2 linked regions of the Tautonia marina genome follow. The protein of the gene in region 2 interacts with the protein of the main gene of each other region in a pairwise test. Links are inferred from orthologs where the notes say so. Each region holds a gene or a part of one and is shown on either strand. Other genes may lie near its edges. The genes, in order: rho and nusG.

What was found.
Region 1: the proteins of nusG (region 2) and rho interact in binary tests that used the Escherichia coli proteins (3 or more experiments, as listed by UniProt). The link is inferred for Tautonia marina from one-to-one orthologs.

Annotation. Positions count from the first base shown.
Region 1 is NZ_WEZF01000026.1:76,632-87,015, reverse strand. The notes cover bases 1-2,937. They hold rho (transcription termination factor Rho), read left to right. Parts: upstream 1-728; coding sequence 729-2,147; downstream 2,148-2,937. Other genes in these bases: GA615_RS24095 (hypothetical protein), read left to right, coding at 2,832-2,937; ribH (6,7-dimethyl-8-ribityllumazine synthase), read left to right, coding at 2,248-2,745; coaE (dephospho-CoA kinase), read left to right, coding at 1-122. In the rest of the region: more of GA615_RS24095, read left to right, coding at 2,938-3,506; GA615_RS24090 (30S ribosomal protein S1), read left to right, coding at 3,626-5,059; GA615_RS24085 (sulfite exporter TauE/SafE family protein), read left to right, coding at 5,123-5,857; GA615_RS24080 (hypothetical protein), read right to left, coding at 5,890-6,336; argC (N-acetyl-gamma-glutamyl-phosphate reductase), read right to left, coding at 6,478-7,500; GA615_RS24070 (YfhO family protein), read right to left, coding at 7,558-10,095. UniProt on the Escherichia coli protein: Facilitates transcription termination by a mechanism that involves Rho binding to the nascent RNA, activation of Rho's RNA-dependent ATPase activity, and release of the mRNA from the DNA template.
Region 2 is NZ_WEZF01000015.1:101,878-112,059, forward strand. The notes cover bases 1,795-4,529. They hold nusG (transcription termination/antitermination protein NusG), read right to left. Parts: upstream 3,719-4,529; coding sequence 2,870-3,718; downstream 1,795-2,869. Other genes in these bases: rplA (50S ribosomal protein L1), read right to left, coding at 1,795-2,038; rplK (50S ribosomal protein L11), read right to left, coding at 2,314-2,739; secE (preprotein translocase subunit SecE), read right to left, coding at 3,813-4,334. In the rest of the region: rplL (50S ribosomal protein L7/L12), read right to left, coding at 145-555; rplJ (50S ribosomal protein L10), read right to left, coding at 754-1,311; more of rplA, read right to left, coding at 1,361-1,794; GA615_RS27570 (hypothetical protein), read right to left, coding at 4,643-4,810; tuf (elongation factor Tu), read right to left, coding at 4,807-6,018; GA615_RS18215 (sigma-70 family RNA polymerase sigma factor), read right to left, coding at 7,325-8,998; GA615_RS18220 (hypothetical protein), read left to right, coding at 9,732-10,182. UniProt on the Escherichia coli protein: Part of the processive rRNA transcription and antitermination complex (rrnTAC). The complex forms an RNA-chaperone ring around the RNA exit tunnel of RNA polymerase (RNAP).

The sequences.
Region 1 (10,384 bases), on a different replicon or contig from region 2:
CTGCGACGGATCGGGCCGAGCCGATCGTCGATCCCGAACGCCCGGCGGCTCGGCCCCGACGGTTCACTCCGGGCCAGGGCCGGCCCGGCGGTCCTCGAAGCCGCAGCCGTCGGAAACGATGAATCTCGACCGTTGACCCGCCGAACCCTGACGACCACCAATCTCTTCGTATCCCCTAACCTAACCAATCGTTTTCCATCACTCGACCGACGTCGCTCGCACCTGTCACCAGGACGAATCATGTTCTCAAGGTTCGACGACGCGACCCGCCACTCGATCACGCCACCTTGTCGCGGCCGACGGCTCTCGCCGCCCGGCCGAGTAGTTCAGGAGATCGTCCTCAAATGGCCAACGACACCCGTCGCCGGGAGCCCAATCCCTCCCCGTCTCGCTCCCGCAAGTCGTCTCAGACCGACCAGGCCAACCTTTCGACGACTGGAGACACCGTGATTCCTGCCGACTCAACCGCAGGCGAAGGGCCGCCGAGTTCCTCGCGCCGCGAGGGGACTCGGGAACCGGTTCGCTACCGAGAAACCGCTCGCGATCGAGACGGCGCCGCCGCCCCGACCCTCCGCGACCGCTTGCAGCGTGATCGCGCGGCTCGGGCCGAACGCCAACGAGCCGAGGCCGACACCGACGATTCCCGGGGCCACGGCTCGGGCCGATCCTTCGGCGAGGGGCTCGATGTCGATGAGGCTCCCGAGCAGCTGAACCGTTCCACCACGTCGATGGTCGAGGACGATCTCGACCCCGACCTGGACGAGTTCGTCAAGGCCGAGGCCGCCGAGGCCGACCTCGAAGGCAACCTCGCCGAGTTTGCCGACGACGAGTCCCTGTTCGGCGATTCGGAGATTCACGACCGCTACGAGGTCATCAAGCGCGGCGAGATTCATCTGACCGAACTGCAACGGATGACCATGCCGCAGCTCATCGCCGCCGCCAAGCGCGAGGGGGTGACCGAGTACACCGGCCTGAAGAAGCAGGACCTGATCTTCAAGATCCTCAAGGAACGGGTCAAGCAAAACGGCCTGATGTACGGCGAGGGGACCCTGGAGGTCCTGCCCGATGGCTTCGGATTCCTCCGGAGCCCCGACTACAACTACCTCCCTTGCCCCGACGACATCTACGTCTCGCCGAGCCAGATTCGCCGCTTCGGCCTGAAGACCGGGGCGATCGTGGCCGGTCAAATTCGCCCTCCGAAGGAAAACGAGCGCTATTTCGCCCTGCTCCGGGTCGAGGCAATCAACTACGAAGATCCCGACAAGCTCTCCGAGAAGGTTAGCTTCGACGATCTGACCCCTCTGCACCCGCTGAAGAAGATCGCCCTGGAGACGACGGCCGATGAGACGACCATGCGGGTCGTCGACCTCATGACGCCGATCGGCTTCGGCCAGCGTGCCTTGATCGTCGCCCCTCCTCGCACGGGCAAGACGATCCTCCTGCAGAAGATCGCCAACAGCGTCTTGAAAAACCACCCCGAGGCCTACCTCATGGTCCTGCTCATCGACGAGCGGCCCGAGGAAGTGACCGACATGGAACGGGCCGTCAACAGCCCGACGGCCGAGGTCATCAGCTCGACCTTCGATGAACCAAGCTCGCGGCACATCCAGGTGGCCGAGATGGTCATCGAGAAGGCCAAGCGCATGGTCGAGTACGGCAGGGACGTCGTGATCCTGCTCGACTCGATCACCCGGCTCGCTCGCGCCTACAATACCGAGGCCCCTCACTCAGGCAAGGTCCTGACCGGAGGGATCGACGCCTCGGCCCTCCAGAAGCCGAAGCGATTCTTCGGCGCGGCCCGGAAGGTTGAGGAAGGGGGCAGCCTGACGATTCTGGCCACCGCCCTGATCGAGACCGGCAGCCGAATGGACGAGGTGATTTTCGAGGAGTTCAAAGGCACGGGCAACATGGAGCTGTACCTCGATCGTCAGCTCGTCGATCGACGCATCTGGCCCGCGATCGACCTGAACCGTTCCGGAACCCGTCGCGAGGAAAATCTCGTCCCCGACGACGAATTGCAGCGGATTTACGCACTCCGCCGCGAGCTGAACGATCTGGGACCGGTCGAGGCCATGGATCAACTGGTCGCTCGGATCAAAACGTCGAAGTCCAACGACGACTTCCTGGCGACGGTGGATCACGCCTGATGTGACGCCCCTTGGTGATCGGGACACGGAGGGGGGACTCGACCGGGATGATCGGTCGGCTCCCCTCCTTTTCATCCTTCCTGACCTGTTTGACACACCGATGCCCACCTTCGAAGGCGATTTTTCCCCCCCCGCCGGCCGCTTTGCCGTGGTCGCCGCGCGGTTCAACGCGATGGTGACCGAGGCCCTACTGGCTGGGTGCCGCGATGCGTTCATCCGGCACGGCGTGGCCGACGATCGGATTGACGTCGCCTGGGTGCCCGGCTCGTTTGAGCTGCCAATCGTGGCCAAGGCGATGGCCGAGTCGGGCAACTATGCGGCGGTGATCTGCCTCGGCTGCGTCATCCGAGGGGAGACGGGACACTACGACCACGTCGCCGGTCAGGCCGCCGGCGGCCTGATGTCGGCGAGCCTGGCGACCGGCGTGCCGGTGATCTTCGGCGTTTTGACCACCGAAACGGTCGAGCAGGCGCTCAACCGATCGGGCCTGAAAGCCGGAAATAAAGGGGGCGAAGCGGCATTGGCGGCCATCGAGATGGTCAATCTGCTCGCTCAAATCCGAGCCGAGCCGGTTGCCGACTCGAAGGCGGGCGGCTAACCTCGCGATCGTTGAGGAGTTCGCGTCTTGATCCGGCAACGCCACGCAACGGGGTCGAGGAGGGCGACAGAGGAGGTCGAGCCACGATGTCCACACCATCCGCAGCGCCGCTCATTCCGCAAGGGTTCTACTTCCGGATCGCCCTCCCTTGCCCGAAGGTCGAGGGAATTCCCCGATCGGGCAAGGCTCGGCTGCTCGACCTGGCCCCTTCGTGCACGCTGCCGGACCTGGGGGCGCTCGATGGACGGTCCCGCTGGGCCGAAGTCCGGATCGCCTGGAACAGCGAAGGGCTGGGCGTTGCGGTCGAGGTGACCGGCAAGGTCGGCTCCATCACCCACGTGCCCGCCCACCCCGAGGATTCCGACGGCGCGCAGCTCTGGATCGACACGAGAGACACGCGAGACATCCACCGGGCCAGCCGCCACTGCCATCGGTTCCACCTCGGTGTCGTGCCGGGCAAGGGAAAAACGCTCGATGCGGAAGTCCGCCAACTGAAGATTCCCAGGGCGACCGTCGATGCTCCTCTGGCCGACCTGAAGCCGGTGCAATCGGCGGCCCAGCGCACCCGATCGGGCTACCGGCTGGAGGTCTTCCTGCCCGGGTCGGTCCTGAACGGATTTGACCCGGACACGAACCGGCGCCTTGGGTTCTCGTATCGCGTCACCGACCCGGACCGAGGGGACCAGTTCTTGACCGTCGGGAGAGAATTCCCGGTCGGCGAGGACCCGAGCCTCTGGGCTACCCTGGAGCTGATCGAGTAATCCGAGGCTTCCGCGCAGGTGTGGTCCACAATCCGCACACCGATTTGCATTCCGACGTGATTTGATTTGATCCGACCCGATCCAACCGATCCGAGGACCCTCCCGAACGGGGTCAGGCCATGTCCGACGAACCGATCCGCAATCTGAACGAACCTCCCGCCGGCACTCCGCCGAGGCCCCGCCCCGGGCAGAGCCTCAAGCCCGAGCCGGATCCGTACCATCATCCGCTCGATGACGAGATCGATCGCGCCCTCGACGCCGCAACCGGCCAGGACGTGCAGCCGGAAGTGAACCTGAAACGCCACTGGGACGACGAGCTGGAAGCCGAGCTGGAGAAGGCCCTTGAAGGGTTTGATCCGGATTCGGTTCCCGGTTCGGTCAACCGCCGGGCTCGGTCGGAAGCCGCCCCGCCGGCTTCGGCCCCTTCGGGCGGCCGTCGAGGCACGGAACCGGCCAAGGCGCCGAAGGTCGGCCGGGTGGTCCGGGTCCGCGAAAACGAGATCATCGTGGACCTCGGCACCAAGAGCGAGGGCTTCATTCCCGTCTCGCAGTTCGGCGCCAAGAAACCGCTGCCGAATGTGGGCGATTCCATCGAGGTGATGGTCGATCGCTACGACCCCGCCGCCGGCCTGACCCGCCTGAACCTGAAGGGGGCCGCCGTTGACGCCGACTGGGAAAGCGTTCAGCGCGGCATGGTCGTCGAGGCCCGCGTGACCAAGGCGATCAAAGGGGGCCTGGAAGTCGATGTCGATGGCATGCGGGGCTTTCTGCCAGTCAGCCAGATCGAGCTGGGCTTCGTGGCCGATCCCGAAGCGTACCTCAATCAGCGCTTCCAGGTGGTCGTGACCGAGGCGAACCCGAGGGAGAAGAACCTCGTCGTCTCGCGTCGGGAACTGCTGGAACAGCAACGCGCCGAGATGCGAGAAAAGACCTGGGCCGAGCTGCAAGAAGGCCAGATCCGCAAGGGCGTGGTCCGCTCGATCAAGGACTTCGGCGCGTTCGTCGATCTTGGCGGCGTCGATGGCCTGATTCATGTCTCCGATCTGTCCTGGTCGCGTGGGACGAAGGTCGAGGAGGTGGTCAAGATCGGCGACGAGGTCGAGGTCAAGGTCCTCAAGATCGAGAAGGAGAAGGACCGGGTTGGCCTCGGCCTGAAGCAACTGGCACCGAGTCCCTGGGACACCGTCGAACACCGCTTCGGCCGGGGCCAGATGATCCAGGGGAAGGTCGTCAAGCTGATGGAGTTCGGCGCGTTCGTCGAGATCGAGCCGGGGGTTGAAGGGCTCATTCATATCTCTGAGCTTGCCCCCGGACGGGTCCGGCGCGTGAAGGACATCGTCCAGGAAGGCCAGGAGGTCGAGGCCCGGATTCTCGACATCGACGCTGAGGCGAAGCGCATGAGCCTCTCGCTCAAGCCGACCGCCAAGGATGAGCCCGCCGTCGTCGAGGAGGACGACGAGGGGGAAGACGAAACTCCTCGCCCCAAGAAGGAGCGGAAGATTCCCTTGAAGGGTGGGCTCGGCGATCGGGATACCCCCCTGTTCGGCGGTTGAACGTTTCGTCGTGGATCAGAAGACGCTTCTAAGGAACTGGCCGGCACCACGGGGGAACCGTTGATGGAACCCGTGGTGACGGCCTTGTTCATTGCGATCGTGGCGACGCTGTATGCCAGTGTCGGGCTTGCCGGGGCATCGGGCTACCTTGCGGTGCTGGCGATCGTTGGGGTCGATCCGCTGGCCATGAAGGGGGCGTCGTTGCTGCTCAACGGCCTCGTCGCCCTGATCGGATCCTGGGTCTTTCTGCAAGGGTGCTGGGAACGACTCCAGACCGTTGCGGCGATTGCCGTTCCCGCGGTTCCGATGGCGTTTCTCGGAGGCCTGATCCGAGTCCCGGAAGAAATCTATCTGCCGGTCGTCGGCAGCCTCTTGATCCTGTCGGCGGCGCGGCTGCTCTGGCCGACGCGCGAGGATGCCGAGAATCGCGGGGCGAGGCGAATTCCCCTCGCCGCGGGAATTGCGCTGGGAGGCACCATCGGCTTTGCCTCGGGAATCACCGGGACGGGCGGAGGCATCTTTCTCCTTCCCGCCCTTCAGTTGCTCGGCTGGGCAGACCCGAAAGACGCCTCTCGGCTGGTCGCGCCGTTCGTGCTGGTCAGTTCGGTTGCGGGGCTGACCGGCTACCTTTGCTCGACCCCGCACTTGCCGATCGGGCTGGTACTCTGGGCACCGGCGGCGATGCTCGGAGGGTTGATCGGCGCGCGGTTGGGACGCGATCGCCTGAACCCGACGACCCTGCGTCGGGTGCTGGCGGTCTTGCTGATCGCCGCCGGATTCCGATTGTTCCTGACCTAGCAGCGGCGATCAGCTCGGGCGATCGGAGCCGATCAGCGGCGGAGCGTCTCGGGATCGAGGACCGTCACGCGCTGATCTCGGACGAACTTGTGACAGTTGACACAATTGATCGTCAGATTCACATAATTCAGCGTGGCACCGTCGATATTCTTCTCGCGGCCCTGCTGTTCGAGGGCTTCGGTGAGTCGAATGAATTCTTCGGTGTAGCGCACGTACGTCATGTTTGGGCTGACGCGCCAGAGTTCATTCTCGGCCAGTTGCCGAAGGGCCTGAGCCCCCTGCACGATCTGATCAAAGTCGGCCACGGTCAAGCCTTCGAGTACATCCTTGGAATGGTCGAGCTTGGCCTGCATGAACATCGAGAGGGTGCGGTCCTGGGGTTGTTCCTCTTGAGCACGAGCCCCGACACGACTGCCGACAATTCCCAGAGCACTCAGGCAGGTCAGGGCGAGCAAGGTCGTCCGGATCGACGGGTTCATCGTCGCGTCTCCCCAACTGTAGACCTGGCCCCCGCACTTCGGGAGACGACCCGAAGCGGGTGGCCGAACCTCATCTTTGATCGTATCGAATCGGTCGCCGGGCCGTCGACCGGGCAGCGATCCGCCGATGGATTTGGCGGCTCAAAGCAAGGCGGTTGTCTCCGGATGGCCGGTCAGGAGGTTGAAGTTCTGCACGGCCACTCCTGAGGCCCCCTTGATGAGATTGTCGAGACAGGCGATCACCAACACCTTGCCTCGAACGACCCGAACCGTCAGATCGCAGAAGTTTGTGAAGGCCGAGTCCTTGGTCGCGGGCAGGCGATTGACCACCCGGACAAAGGGAGACGACTGATAAAACGCTCGGTACAGGTCGAGCAGATCATGCTCCGTCACCGCCCCCCTCGGCTGCGCGTAGATCGTGGCCAGGATGCCGCGATCCATCGGCACAAGGTGAGGGGTGAAAATGACCTCGACGGCCTCGCCGGCCGAGGATTGGCCGACATCCGTCAAAACCTGCTCAATCTCCGGTGTGTGCCGATGCCGACCGACTCCGTAGGCCGACAGACTCTCGTTGCATTCCGGGTAGTGCGTGGTCAGCTTCGGCGATCGACCCGCACCCGAGACGCCGCTTTTGGCGTCGATGATAATGCCCGACCGCTCGATCAGGTTCTGGGCAATCAGAGGTGCCAGCGCGAGGATCGCCGTCGAGGTGTAGCACCCCGGATTGGCGATCAGAGGGGCCGAGGGAATCGCCTCGCGGTACAGTTCGGGCAGCCCGTAAATCGCCTCACGAAGCCCGGACGGGTCGGTGTGGGGATGATCATACCAGTCTTCGTAAACCGTTTCGTCGTTCAGGCGGTAATCGGCGCTGAGGTCGATGATGCGAACCCCTCGGCGTCGAAGTTCGGGAACCGCCGCCATGCTCGCCCCGTGCGGCAAGGCAAGGAAGGCGACCTGAGCAACCTCGGCCACCCGGTCGGGATCGAACGGTTCGCAGGCGAGGTCGATCCGACCGGCAAGTGACGGATGCAGCGCATCGAGCTTCGGCGCTTCATCCTTCCGCGAGGTTGCCAGGCGAATCCGGGCACCAGGGTGCCGGAGGAGCAGTTGAATCAGTTCTCGGGCGGTATATCCGGAGGCGCCCACAATCGCCACGTCGGTCATCGGTCGGTCCTTGAGCGGAAGGCGAGAAGGAGGAGGATCAGAGGCGGGTTCGATCAGTCATTCCCCAGTTGAGATTCCGTGCCGTGGTCGAGCCCGACGCAGAGTGATGAGCAGCCCCGTACACCAGATGGTCCACGCCACCGCGGAGACGGCGAGGCCCAATCGCTCGGCCCGTCCCTCGTAGAAGAGTTGAATCGTCCACGAGCCGGGACCGGACAAACCGACGCCCTGCCATCCCCCCAGGACGCCGAGGATCGGCACGGGGTTCGCCATTCCCTCGGCATCAATCAGCGAGGCGGTCCACTCGGGATAATCGAGCTGCGTCACCAGCACAAGGCCGGGGCCGTCGGTCGAGACAGTCAGTGAGAGTTGCTCGGGCGTCATCGTTTGAAGATCGAGCGGCCGGGCATCGCCAAGCAGGGAAACGATCGCGGCGGGGTTGGCCGTCAGACCGCGGAATTGCTCGATTGGATCAGGGTCATTGGTTGGCAGGAACCAGGCCCGAGGAGCCGAACCGGCATCGAGGACCAGGTAGCGCCCGGCTCGGCCCTCGTCGGTTTCGGCGAATCCGGCTCCGAGCAGCCAGGACGTCAACGAGGGATCTTCCAGGATCTCGGCCGACTCGATCCGCCCGGTTTCGGCGAAGCGGTCACGGAGCAGCTCGATGCCGGGGCCGATCGGCCCGATCACCCGGACCCGAGCGCCAAGGCTGCGCTGGGCGTCGAGAATCGTCTCGGCCTCGCCGGTCGCTCGGGGGATAGCGTCGGCCAGGCCGCGCAGCTCGGGTTGAATCGGCAGGTCGAGCGTCCGGTAGCTTTGGATCGGAGCCGCGCCCGAGACCATCGTCAGGTTGCGCATCGGGTCGATCGACCGGGTTCCTTCGGGAAGCTCGGCGAGGCGGCCCAGCACGCGACTTTGTTCCGTCAGCGGGCGAATCGGTGCCGAGTCCACCGGACGACGGCGAGCCATCAGGCCGAGGTCCACGATCGTCACCACCAGCAGCCCCAACACCAGCGCTTGTCGTCGCCTGGCCAGGAGAGCGAGCAGCACGACGCCAACCAGGAGGGCGGCGGTGGTTCCCAGTTCGGCCCGAGCGATCCGCCATCGTTCCCGATCGAGCCGAAGGCCCCCCGTCGGCACGGAACCGAGCCCCTCTCTCATCTGGGCGGCGACCACGCGGACATCGCCCTGCGGGCGTCGGGCTCGGGCGAAGACCTCGGTGACGGGAGGATCGTTCGTCCAGGGCAACTGGGCGAAGACCCGGTCGTAGACCGCGACCACTCCCGAAGGGCCGGGGCGTTCGGTGGCGTTCAGCCCCAGCTCAAACAGGCCGATCACGGCCACGATCCAGAGGACGGCTCCCAGCACACACCCGACCAGCCATCGACCGGGCCGGAGCAGGCGGCCGTCTCGGATCGCATCGAGGCCGAAGCCTGCGAGCAAGGCCAGGGCAAGCGAGACAATCATTCCCCAGCGCGCCGGTGCCCGGAAAAACGAGAAGCCCGGCCACTGACTGAACACCCGAAAGCCCGGCACATACGGGCCGAGGCTCAGGAACAGCCCCACCACCCCCACGAGGAACAGCACTCGAATGACCCCAGCGTGCGGTCCTGGTCGGATGATCGCCAACAGGGCAAGAAACACGGGGATCAGGCCGACGTAGAGCCGAAGCTCCTCGGGAGACGTGTGGAACGGATCCCAGACCACCGGCCGCCAGAGCGGGGAGCGGTGAAAGAGATCGGGAGCCACGAGGTTGACCAGATGGAGCGGCGTGGCGGCAAACCCGGAGAGGTACTCGAAGTCACGCTGCGTTTCCGCCAGACGGGCGAGTTGGGCCGTCGGCATGAGTTGAGCGGCCGCCATCGGCAGGATTGCGATCAAGGCGAACAGCACCAGGACCGATCGCCGGGCCATCTCCCGACGCGCTCCCTTGCCCATCAGCAGCCCCCCGAGGGCCATCACCCCCAGGCTCACCTGCGTGCAAAAGGCGAGCTGAAAATGCCCAGGCAGAACCTGTACCGTCAACGCCGCCGCCAGCAGCCAGGAGGCACCGCGACCACCTCGGCCTGAGACAATCGACCAGCCCAACCCCCAGATCCACGGGGTCCAGCTTCCGACACTCAGGGCCCAGAGGTGCGGCAGATGGATGAGGAAGAAGCCGGAGGCCCCCCAGGCGCCTCCCGCCAGCGTCGCCCCCCAGGACGACACCCCGAAGCGCCGGGCCGCCCAGTACGCACCGAGGGCTCCCCAGAGCAGGTGCACGACCATGCTTGCCGTGTAACCGGCCTCGACCGGCAGGAGGCCGAAGCAGACCCAGTGCGGCGGGTAATAAACCCCCATCTGGCTTTCGGCCAGGCCCGGAAATCCGAAGCCCCAGCGATCGTTCCAGAGCGGCAAGCGACCGGCGCGGATTGCCTCGCCGAGCACGCTCATCAGGCCCATCTGAAACTGGGTCACGTCGCCGCCGACCGGCATCGCCCCGCCGAGTCCGATCGGCCAGAGCCACGCCAGCATCAAGGCGCAGAGCAACACCGGGCCCAGGCCCCTGGCAATCCCTGATCCGACCATCCCCTTGCCCACAACGCCGCTCCTCAACCCGTTCTCGGATGATCGGTAAACTTTACAGGATCGACGCACTGACCTGCACGGCTTGATTGTAAGTCGTGATTCAAGTTCCTTGATCCGAGGGCTGAATCCCTCGACACGCGAAACAAGCCAACTACGAAACCCTTTGCGATCCAGGGACTTCGAACCACAAACAGGTCAACGTTCGGGAATTGCTCGAATTCGGCACGAGGGCTGCAATTGCCCTGGAGCAAGGGCAGGATGCCCGTTCCAACCCAGATCATCCCTCTCTTGCGAACCTTACCGAAACGAGGGAAAG
Region 2 (10,182 bases):
ACCGGGGCGGGTCAGGAGAGACAGAGGGTTTGAACCTGGGGTGGGCTTGCCGATCGGGCCTCGATGGGAAGGCGTTCGGGGCGACGATCGGCCGCCGAGGGAGGCGACGGGCCCCGGGGGTGCCGGGGCCGGCGTCGGCCGGGGTCACTTGATGCTGACGGTGCCGCCAGCGTCTTCGAGTTCCTTCTTGAGCTTCTCGGCGTCTTCCTTGGAGATGCCGGTCTTGATCGGCTTCGGGGCGCCGTCGACCAGTTCCTTGGCTTCCTTGAGGCCCAGGGCGGTGGCGGCGCGGACGACCTTGATGACCTGGATCTTCTGGGCGCCGGCGTTTTCCAGGACGACGTCGAACTCGGTCTTCTCGGCGGCGGCGGGGCCGGCCTCGGCGGCGGCGGCCGGGGCGGCGGCGACGGCCGCAGCGGCGGCCTTGATGCCGTGGACCTCTTCGAGGTAGTCACCCAGGGCCTTGGCTTCAAGGACGGTCAGCTTGACGATCTCTTCGCCGAGGTTCTTGATGTTGTCGGCGAATTCGCGGGCGGGGGCATCGGCAGTGGCCATCGTTCGGCGATCCTTTCGTTCGGAGCGATCCGGTTGGTGCCTGGCTCGGCGGGTCTCGTCGCCGGTCGGGCGGGATCGGTCGGAATTCAGATGAGATGAAGGAGGGTGGAGCTGGGCGGTCGGTTCGCCTGGCTCCGGTCAACGCAACGAATCAGGTCGGAAGCGACGGCGGGGGGCCGTCGAGGGGATGGATCGAGGTCAGCCTTCGGCAGGGGCTTCGGCGTCGGCCGGGGCATCGCCCGAACCTTCGGCGTCGGCGATGGCCTTGAGCTGTCCGGCGAGGCCGGCGGCCGGGGCATTGGCCAGGCTGACGACGCGCTGAACGGGGGCGAGGGCGAGGGCCACGGCCCGTCCGATCAGTTCTTCGCGGCTCGGCAGCTTGGTAATGTCGGCGACCTGGTCGGGCGAGATGATCACGCCGTCGACGGCACCGCCCTTGATCTTCGGCTTCTCGAGTTTCTTGACCTGGGCCGAGATCTCCTTGGCCAGTTCGGCGACCCCTTCCCCGCCCCAGGCGGCCACGCTGGGGCCGCTGAGGTACTGGCGAAGGCCGCCGAGGCCGAGCTCGTCGAAGATTCGACCGGCCAGGGTGTTCTTGAGCACCTTGATGCGGATCGACTTCTTGCGAAGGTCGTTCCGGAGCTGGGTTTCGCTGATGGCGTCCAGGCCGCCGAGGTCCAGCAGCAGGACCGATCGCGTCCCGTCAAGGTCGCGACGGAGCTGGTCCATCATCAGCTCTTTGACGTACTTGCTCATCGCTTTGGTCGTCGGCCGGGGGCCGCCTCCTGGTGGGTGCCGGCTCGGGTTATGCGACGACCCGGATACCCGGGCTCATCGTGGCCGAGATGGTGACCGACCGGATGTACTGGCCCTTGGCGGCGGCCGGTTTGAGAGTCTTCAGGTGGGTCAGGAACGCCTGGATGTTTTCGATCAGCCGCTGATCGTCGAAGCTCAGCTTGCCGACCGGAGCGGCCACGTTACCGCCCTTGTCGTTGCGAAACTCGATCTTCCCGGCCTTGAACTCGCGGACGGCCGAGGCAATGTCGGTCGTCACGGTGCCGGAGCGGGGCGAGGGCATCATGCCCCGGGGGCCGAGCACGCGGCCCAGCGGGCCGACGATTCCCATGACGTCGGGCGTGGCCAGAGCCACGTCGAAGTCCATGACCCCGTTCTTGATCTGCTGGGCCAGGTCGTCGGCTCCGACGATGTCGGCGCCGGCTTCCCGGGCTTTCTCGGCGTTGTCACCCTGGGCGAAAACGGCCACCCGCACGCTCTTGCCAATGCCGTGAGGCAAGGCGACCGAGCCGCGGACGTTCTGGTCGCTTTGGCGGGGGTCGATCCCCAGGTTGGTCGAGACCTCGACCGACTGGTCGAACTTCGTGGTGCCGAACGTCTTCAGCGCCTGGACGGCCTCTTCCAGCGAGATCGGCCCCGAGGGGGTTTGCTGCAAGAGGGCGCGGAAGCGCTTCGAATGCTTGGGCACTGTCGCTCTCCGTAAGGTTCGGAAAAGCTGCCGCCCCACGGTCGTCATCGGTCCGGTGGACGGACGACGCCGGGACACCCGTGGCCCTCCGAGGGCCGTCTCCGGCGGGCGGTCGCGCCGGAAGCGGGTGGGCCGAGCACTCCATCGGGCAAGTGGTCGGCCGGTGGTTCCTTCGCACGATCAGGCCGGCCTGGGGGCCGTTTGCCTTGAGGGCCGATGCCACGGGTTGCGGGACTCGGCGGCGGGAGGTTCCGTGTTCGAGGGAGGAGGATCGATCAGTCCTTGACCTCGACCCCCATGCTGCGGGCCGTGCCGGCAATGAGCCGCATGGCATGGTCGATGTCTCGGGCGTTCATGTCTTGGAACTTCGTCTCGGCGATCTTCCGGACCTGATCGGCAGAGACGCTGCCGACCTTGGTCTTGTGGGGCTCGGCCGAGCCGGAGGCGATGCCGGCAGCCTGCTTGAGCAGGACGGCGGCGGGTGGACTCTTGGTGATGAAGTCGAAGGATCGGTCGTTGTAAACGGTGATCTCGACGGGGATGGTGGTCCCCTTCATCTCCTTGGTGCGGTCGTTGAACTGGGTGACGAATTGCCCGATGTTCACGCCGTGCTGACCGAGGGCCGGGCCGACTGGGGGGGCCGGGGTGGCCTGCCCACCGGGGCATTGGAGCTTGATTTTCGCTGTGACTGTCTTCGCCATCGCTCTCTCCGGGGCAGTAGGCAGTAGACGGTAGGCGGTAGGCAGGGAAGAAAAGGGACGGGGGATCCCAGATCGGCGGCATAAGTCTTCACTGCCTACTGCCTACTGCCGGCTGCCTACTCCCAAACACTCAGACTCGTTCGACTTGCCAGTATTCCAGGTCCACGGGGGTGGGCCGGTTGAAGATGATGAGCATCACCTTGACCAGGCCGCGGGCCTCGATGACCTCCTCGACCGTTCCCTCGAAGTTTTCGAAGGGGCCCTCCTTGATCTTCACGCGGTCGCCGCGTTCGAGGTCGATCTTGGGAATGGCCTTGGTTTCGCCGGGTTCCTCGGGCTTGAGGATCTTGTCGATCTCGGTCTGGCTCATCGGCGTCGGGGTGCCGTGGGCGCCGACGAAGTCGCCGACGCCGGGAGTCTCCCGGACCACGAACCAGGTTTTCTCGTTGAGCTCCATGTGGACCATGATGTAGCCCGGGTAGCTCTTGCGCTCGACGGTGCGTTTCTTGTTGTTGCGGATCTCGGTGACTTTTTCCTTCGGAACGACGATCTGACCGAAGTAGTGTCCGAGGTCCTGAATCTTGACCCGGCGTTCGAGGGCATCACGGATCGTGTCTTCGCGGCCGCTCTGAACCTTCAGGACGTACCAGACCAGTTCGGGAGGCGGTTCGTCATCGTCGTCACCACCCTCGTACGGTGCCTCGTCCTCCACGGCATGGCTTTCAACCACAGCGGAGGCAGGTTGTTCGTCGGGCTGGTCCGCTTCGGCTTCAGGAAAGACCTCGTCGGTGGCCTCGGAAGCGTCGGACGGTTCGGGAGTCTCACCGGTCGGGGTGCCGCCGTCGGGCGCGGACTCCTCGACTTCGAAGAGGTTCGATGGGCCGACGACCGACCCGGACTCCGGATCGGTCGGCTCCGACGGCGGGCCTGACTCGGGCTCGAGAGGCGGCTCGTCGTATTCGTCGGGCGTCGTACTCATCCGGCAGTCGGGGGTGGGAGTTCGGTTCGGAGCGAGTGGAGCAAGCCATCAGGGCAAGAGGTCGAGCGGCGCGTCGGCCTCTCGGGGGACAACGTCAACCGGCCGAGCCGATCGCCTGGCCGGTTCCGGCCGAGACATCGAGCACGCCGATCTGGTTGAGCAAAATCATCCAGACGTTGTCGATCGCGAACAGGTAGAAGGAGATGACCAGCACCGTCACCAGGACGACGCCGGTGGCCCGCTTCAGATCGCTTCGGCTGATCCAGGAAACCTTGTTCATCTCCGCCTGGGTGGCGATGAGGAAGTCGGCGAACGGCGGGTAGTGGACCAACCGGAAGCTCAGCCAGGCAAACGCCGCGGCCAGGACGCCACAAATGCCGAACTGAACGTAGATCTCGGTGCCGTCGAGGGTCACAAATAGTCGCGTGACGCCAATGAGCAGGATGGCGGCCATGGCGATGCCGGTCCAGAGCCGGGCATGCCAGCCCTGCATCGGCTTGTAGAGCGCGGAACTCAACAGGGTGGCGACAAACTGGTTCTTGCCACTGCGACGGGCTGCCTTGTCCGCGGGCTTCGACGCGCGGGACTCGGTTGCATCATCCTTCACCTTGCCCATTCGCCCGACCCTCCCAAGGACGCCATCACGCCGCTCATGAATTGACTGCAGTCAGACCGATTCTGTGGTGTTCGCAACGGTGTACTTCTCCTCCGGCATGGTGACGGGCCTGTGACCCAATCCGGCCACCGACTCATCAACTCGCCCCATGAACCCCATCGGATGAGACTCCGAGAAGGTCCGGGCCTGTCCGGAGGAAAAGAACGATACGAAGCACGAGCGGAGGGAATCGAACCCCCAACCCCCGGTTTTGGAGACCGGTGCTCTACCAGTTGAGCTACGCTCGTACGAAACGCCGGGGCGAGGGGTCAGATCGTCCCGGGGAGGTCCTGGTCCAGCGGGGCAAACCCACTGTCCCTGATCCATCGGACATCCCGGCCGACGCGGATCGCCTGGAAGGGCGAGGCGTCGGCCGGGATGATGGAGTTCGTCAAGGGATCGCGGAACCCGAAGGTTCTGCGTTCGAAGGGCGTCACTCGATGATCTTGGTGACGACACCGGCACCGACGGTCTTGCCACCTTCGCGGATGGCGAAGCGGAGGTTTTCCTCCATGGCGATCGGTGCGATCAGCTCGACGGTCATCTTGATGTTGTCGCCCGGCATGCACATTTCGGCCTCGCTGCCGTCCTCGGACAGCAGGTTGACGATGGTGCCGGTGACGTCGGTGGTCCGGAAGTAGAACTGCGGCCGGTAGTTCTTGAAGAACGGGGTGTGACGGCCACCTTCGTCCTTCGAGAGCACGTAGACCTCAGCCTCGAACTTCGTGTGCGGGGTGATCGAGCCGGGCTTGCAGATGACCTGGCCGCGTTCGAGCTGTTCCTTCTCGATGCCTCGCACGAGCAAGCCGACGTTGTCGCCGGCCCGGCCTTCGTCGAGGGTCTTCTGGAACATCTCGACGCCGGTGACGGTCGTGTCCATGTTGGCGCCGAAGCCAATGATCTGGACCTTGTCACCGACCTTGACGATGCCGCGGTCGATCTTGCCGGTGCCGACGGTGCCACGTCCCTTGATGGAGAAGACGTCTTCGACGGGCATCAGGAACGGCTTGTCGACGTCTCGAACCGGCTCGGGGATGTAGCTGTCCATCGCCGCGACCAGCTCGAGGATCGGCTTGGCGGCGGTATCGTCGGACGGGTTGTCGTACGCCGGCTTGGCCGATCCGCGAATGATCGGGATCTCATCGCCGGGGAACTTGTAGTGGGTCAGAAGGTCGCGCAGCTCGAACTCGACGAGTTCCAGCAGTTCCTCGTCGTCGACCAGGTCGACCTTGTTGAGGAAGACGACCAGAGCGGGCACGCCGACCTGACGAGCGAGCAGGATGTGCTCACGGGTCTGAGGCATCGGGCCGTCGGCGGCGGAGACCACCAGAATCGCGCCGTCCATCTGGGCGGCACCGGTGATCATGTTCTTGATGTAGTCGGCGTGGCCCGGGCAGTCGATGTGGGCGTAGTGCCGGGTTTCGCTCTCGTACTCGACGTGAGAAACGGCAATGGTGACCGTCTTGCTGGCGTCGCGGACGGTGCCACCCTTGGCGATGTCGGCATAGGACTTAGACTGCGCACCACCACGGGCGCCGAGGACAGCCAAGAGGGCGGCCGTCAACGTGGTCTTGCCGTGGTCAATGTGCCCAATGGTGCCGACGTTGACGTGCGGCTTCGTGCGAACAAAGGTTTCCTTGGCCATCGGTGCTTCCCGTCGTCTCCTGGTTCTGGAAAGCGAGGTGGGGGGTATCAGCCCGTCGCCCCGCGAGGTCCGGCGGTGGTCGGCCGCGTCCCGAACCGGGGTCGGGTTCCGCCGGGCGTCGGACGGCGCGGTCCTAAAAGGATCGATTCGCCGACCAAACGGACGGGAACCGATCCGGGTCATCACGCTTCGTACAGGGAAAGCTGCCGGTGGGATTCGAACCCACGACCTCGTCCTTACCAAGGACGCGCTCTACCGACTGAGCCACGGCAGCAAGAAGGTGTCTTGACGGGAGTCCTCTCGCGTCAAGGCGTTCGGAGTGAGTGTCTCGTGAGCAAACCTCGTCTTCGATCGGTTCGATCGTGGTTCGGGGTCAAGGACCAAGGGGGAAGTCTTCGCCACCGTTCTCGCAGAATCAATGGTCGATTCGAAGGGGTGGGTCAGCGTCTCGGGGGCTGATTCCACTCGGGCTGAGGCTCTGGCGGTGGCTGGCAAATTGGGAGAGCGGGTGATGGGAATCGAACCCACACCGCCTGCTTGGAAGGCAGGGGCTCTACCATTGAGCTACACCCGCATTGGTGCCAGGAGGCGCTGGAGCGTCAGCAAATCGAATCGAGCAGGCAACTGCGGTGGTGGGGCGAATCCTCCTTCGATCAATCCTGTTCGGCAATTCGTCCGAGGGTTGAAACTCTGGCCACGCAGGCGGGCTTGATTGAGCCTCAAACGTCGGAGTGGGTGGTGCAGGATTCGAACCTGCGAAGGCTGTGCCACCAGATTTACAGTCTGGCCCCTTTGACCGCTAGGGTAACCACCCGTGTCTTCCTGTCACCCTCTGCACACGGTGCGAGTGTTCCAGGGTTTCAACCGTCACCGAATCGCCGCGACGTGATCCGACAGAGCTGGCGGTGAGACTCGAACTCACAACCTACGGTTTACAAGACCGTTGCTCTGCCAGTTGAGCTACGCCAGCGAAATTCCGGGCAGCGGAAAAGTCAGAATTTACCGTGACTTCAGGTCGATTGCAAGCGGTTTTCTCCGTCAAATCGTTGGAATCGTTCGGCGGAGCGGCGAAACGCCCTTGGAATCACGATGAACGTCATGGTAACGCGCTCGAGCCGGGGGGGGCAAGGGGACCGCACGTTCTTTTGCGGTCGAGCCTGGGTGAGGGGTCAGACACGGGACCTCACCCGGGAGTTCGGAGTCTTCGGAGTCGCTTTTCTGGCTACCTTTCCCCAACGAACACCGCCGGAAACGAGCGAGCGTTTCCGGCGGGTGGAGGGGGCCAGTTGGACGCGAGGGGGATGGGTCAGAACATGGGCAGTTCCATGCGCTCCTCGACGGCGATCCGGCGGAGCTTTTCCTGGGCCCTCGACTCGATCTGGCGGACGCGCTCCTTGGTGATCCCCAGCTCCTTGCCGAGCTGTTCGAGGGTCATCTCACGGGAGCCGTCGAGGCCGTAGCGGGAGATCATGATCCGCCGTTCGCGGTCGTCGAGGCGGCCGAGCATCCCCTGGACGGCCTCGACGTTGCGGCGGTGGGCGACCTCATACTCGTGCTCGTCGATCCGGCCGTCGGCGGCCGATTCGAACATCTCCTCGTGGCCGGTGACGAAGCGGTCGCGGCGGTAGTTCTCCTCGGGAATCGTGCGGGCGAAGTTCTTCATGATCGCCCAGCTCGCGTAGGTGGAGAACTTGTTGCCGCGGGCGTAGTCGAACTTCTCGACGGCGCGGATCAGGGACATGTTGCCGTCGGAGACTAGCTCGAAGAAGTTGTTGCTGGGGCCGACGTGCCGCTTGGCGATCGAGACGACCAGGCGGAGGTTGGCCCGGATGATCTGGTTCTTGACGGCCAGGGCCTCGTCTTGCAGGCGGTCGATCTCGTCAAGCTCGGCGGTCTTGGCCTTGTGCGGGTCGAGCTTCTCGCGGCGCAGGTACGCCTTGTACTTCAGGAAGTTCATCTTCCGGAAGAGGTGGGCTTCCTGTTCGCGAGAGAGCAAGGGAACCTCGTAGAGGCTGGCCAGGTATGGTGGCAAGCCCTTGGGGGCCTTGACCTTGCGAGGGGCCTTGCCGTCGGCCGGCACGGGCATCTCGGCGAGGATCTCGGCGGCGGCCTTCGGGTCGTCGAAGCTCTCGTTGTGCATGTACTCGAGCTTCGTTTCGAGCAGGCGTTCGGCACGCAGCTCGTTGAGGACCCGATAGATGCTCGACCGGGTCCGGCCGTATTGCTTGGCCAGGACCTCGACGGAGGTTCCGGTGCGGAACTTCCGGTAGATCTGGGCCCGGGCTTCGGGATCGAGCGGGCCGGTCGAGCCGGGGAAGATCGCTCGGTCCGGATGCTCCCGATCGTAGGTCTTCAACGTCATGCGAATGGTCTCAGGAGAGCGGGACATCTTACGGGCAATCCTCCGGGCGATCTCGGCAAGGCTGGCCTGCCGGACCGCAGCCATGCGGCGGGCGCGTCGAATGATCTCGTCGCGCTCCGCGTCGGACAACTGGCTAAAACGAGTCCCGCGATCGACCTGTTCGCGGTGCTCCGACACGAATCGATCCAAGCTGGATTCCAGGAAACCGACTTTGATTCGACCGTCGACCCGGAAGTGCCGGGCCACGAGACCCTGGCGTCGCCAGCGATTGACGGTCCGGGTCGAAACCTGATAGCGCCGGCTTACGTCTTCGACCGTCAAGACCGGCTCAGTGGCCTCGTCGACCGGCTGGCCGACGGTGCGCGACAGGTCTTCGACGTATAGCCGAAGATCATGTCGGACATCACGACCGCTGATCGTCAGCAACGAGGAAGAATCGGCCCGGTAGCCGGTGATTCGGTAGCAGAGAAATTCGAAGGGATAGACTTTGCCGCCTTCGATTTCGGCCAGAAGTCGCTCGGCGCGGTCCAGTTGTTCCAGCCGACGCTCTCGGGTGGCCGAGCGCGTTTGCTGTTCCATCAACTGTCGCAGTGCTGGGTGGCGATAGGACTGGCTCATCCCTGCTTCGCTCCCGGGCTCAAAAGCGATCCCGGCTGAGGACTGATCTCACCTTGATGCAGACGACTGTAATAGCTCGGACGCTTTCGGCCGTGACGAAGGTTCCGTCTGTTCATCTTTTCGTCGAAACCCGTCATTGAGTTCGGCCCTTCAACTCGGATTCTTCCCAAAGAACCCTACGTTCTGTCTCTCTCAAGAGAGCGTTGGGAGGAGCGAAGTTCGCCCGAGAACCTTCGTGTCAAGGCTGAATTCACCACAACCAACGCCCCGCAAACGATGTACCCCTCGCGGAGAGGGAACGGTTGTTGTTGAGGGTGTATGGCTTAAGTTCTGATTTTTCATGGGTTTGTGTCGTTGGTTTTGCTCGTGTCGAGTGCTGCGCGGGCAACTTCGCGGAGCAGCAGGACACAAAGGGGATGTCGATTTGACATCTTCCGCCGCGCGTTTCTCAGACGCATCATGCTTCGAGGACTAGAAGCGCCCGGCACATACCTATTCGTGGCTCATGCGGGTTTGCGGCAAAAATCCGGAAAATTTTCGGGAAACGACGGTCGCACGGTCGAAATTCGAAGACAGGAGGGAACGTCGATCAGTTTCGGCGCGACGGGTGCACCGTTTTCGGACAGTTTCTGGTGGGATGGGTATTCGGGGGACGGAATTCCCTCCATCGGTTCTGGAGCGGGGGCTTCGAGTCCCGACCGGCACCTTTGGAAGCGGGAGGAGTGTGATCGGGATGCGAAGCAGGCTCCGACTCGGTGGGATCTCGGTGGTCGTTCTGGCGCTGGTGACGTTCTGGCCCGTTGCGGTTCAGGCGGCCGAGGATCAGCCGGGGCCGGTCGCGCTGGTCGAGCGCCTGAACCCGGGGGATCGGCTCCGCGTGCGGGCCTCGCTGGAAGCTGAGGGACGCTACTTGCCCGGAGAGGCAACCGAGGACACCCCCGTTGCCCCGATCGAGCTGACGGTTTCGACCCGGATCGAGTCCGTCGATCAGGTGCTTGCGGTCGATACCGAGGGACAGCCGACGCGCCTTTGGCGGCAGGCCGAGCAGGCAAGCGTGGCCATTGGTGGGCCGGAGCCGATCCGACCGCAAACGATCACTTTGCGGCCCGAGGTTTCCTCGTTGATCGTCGAGCGACCGACCGAACCGGACGGCCGGGTGGTCGTCGCCAGTCCACAGGGACCGT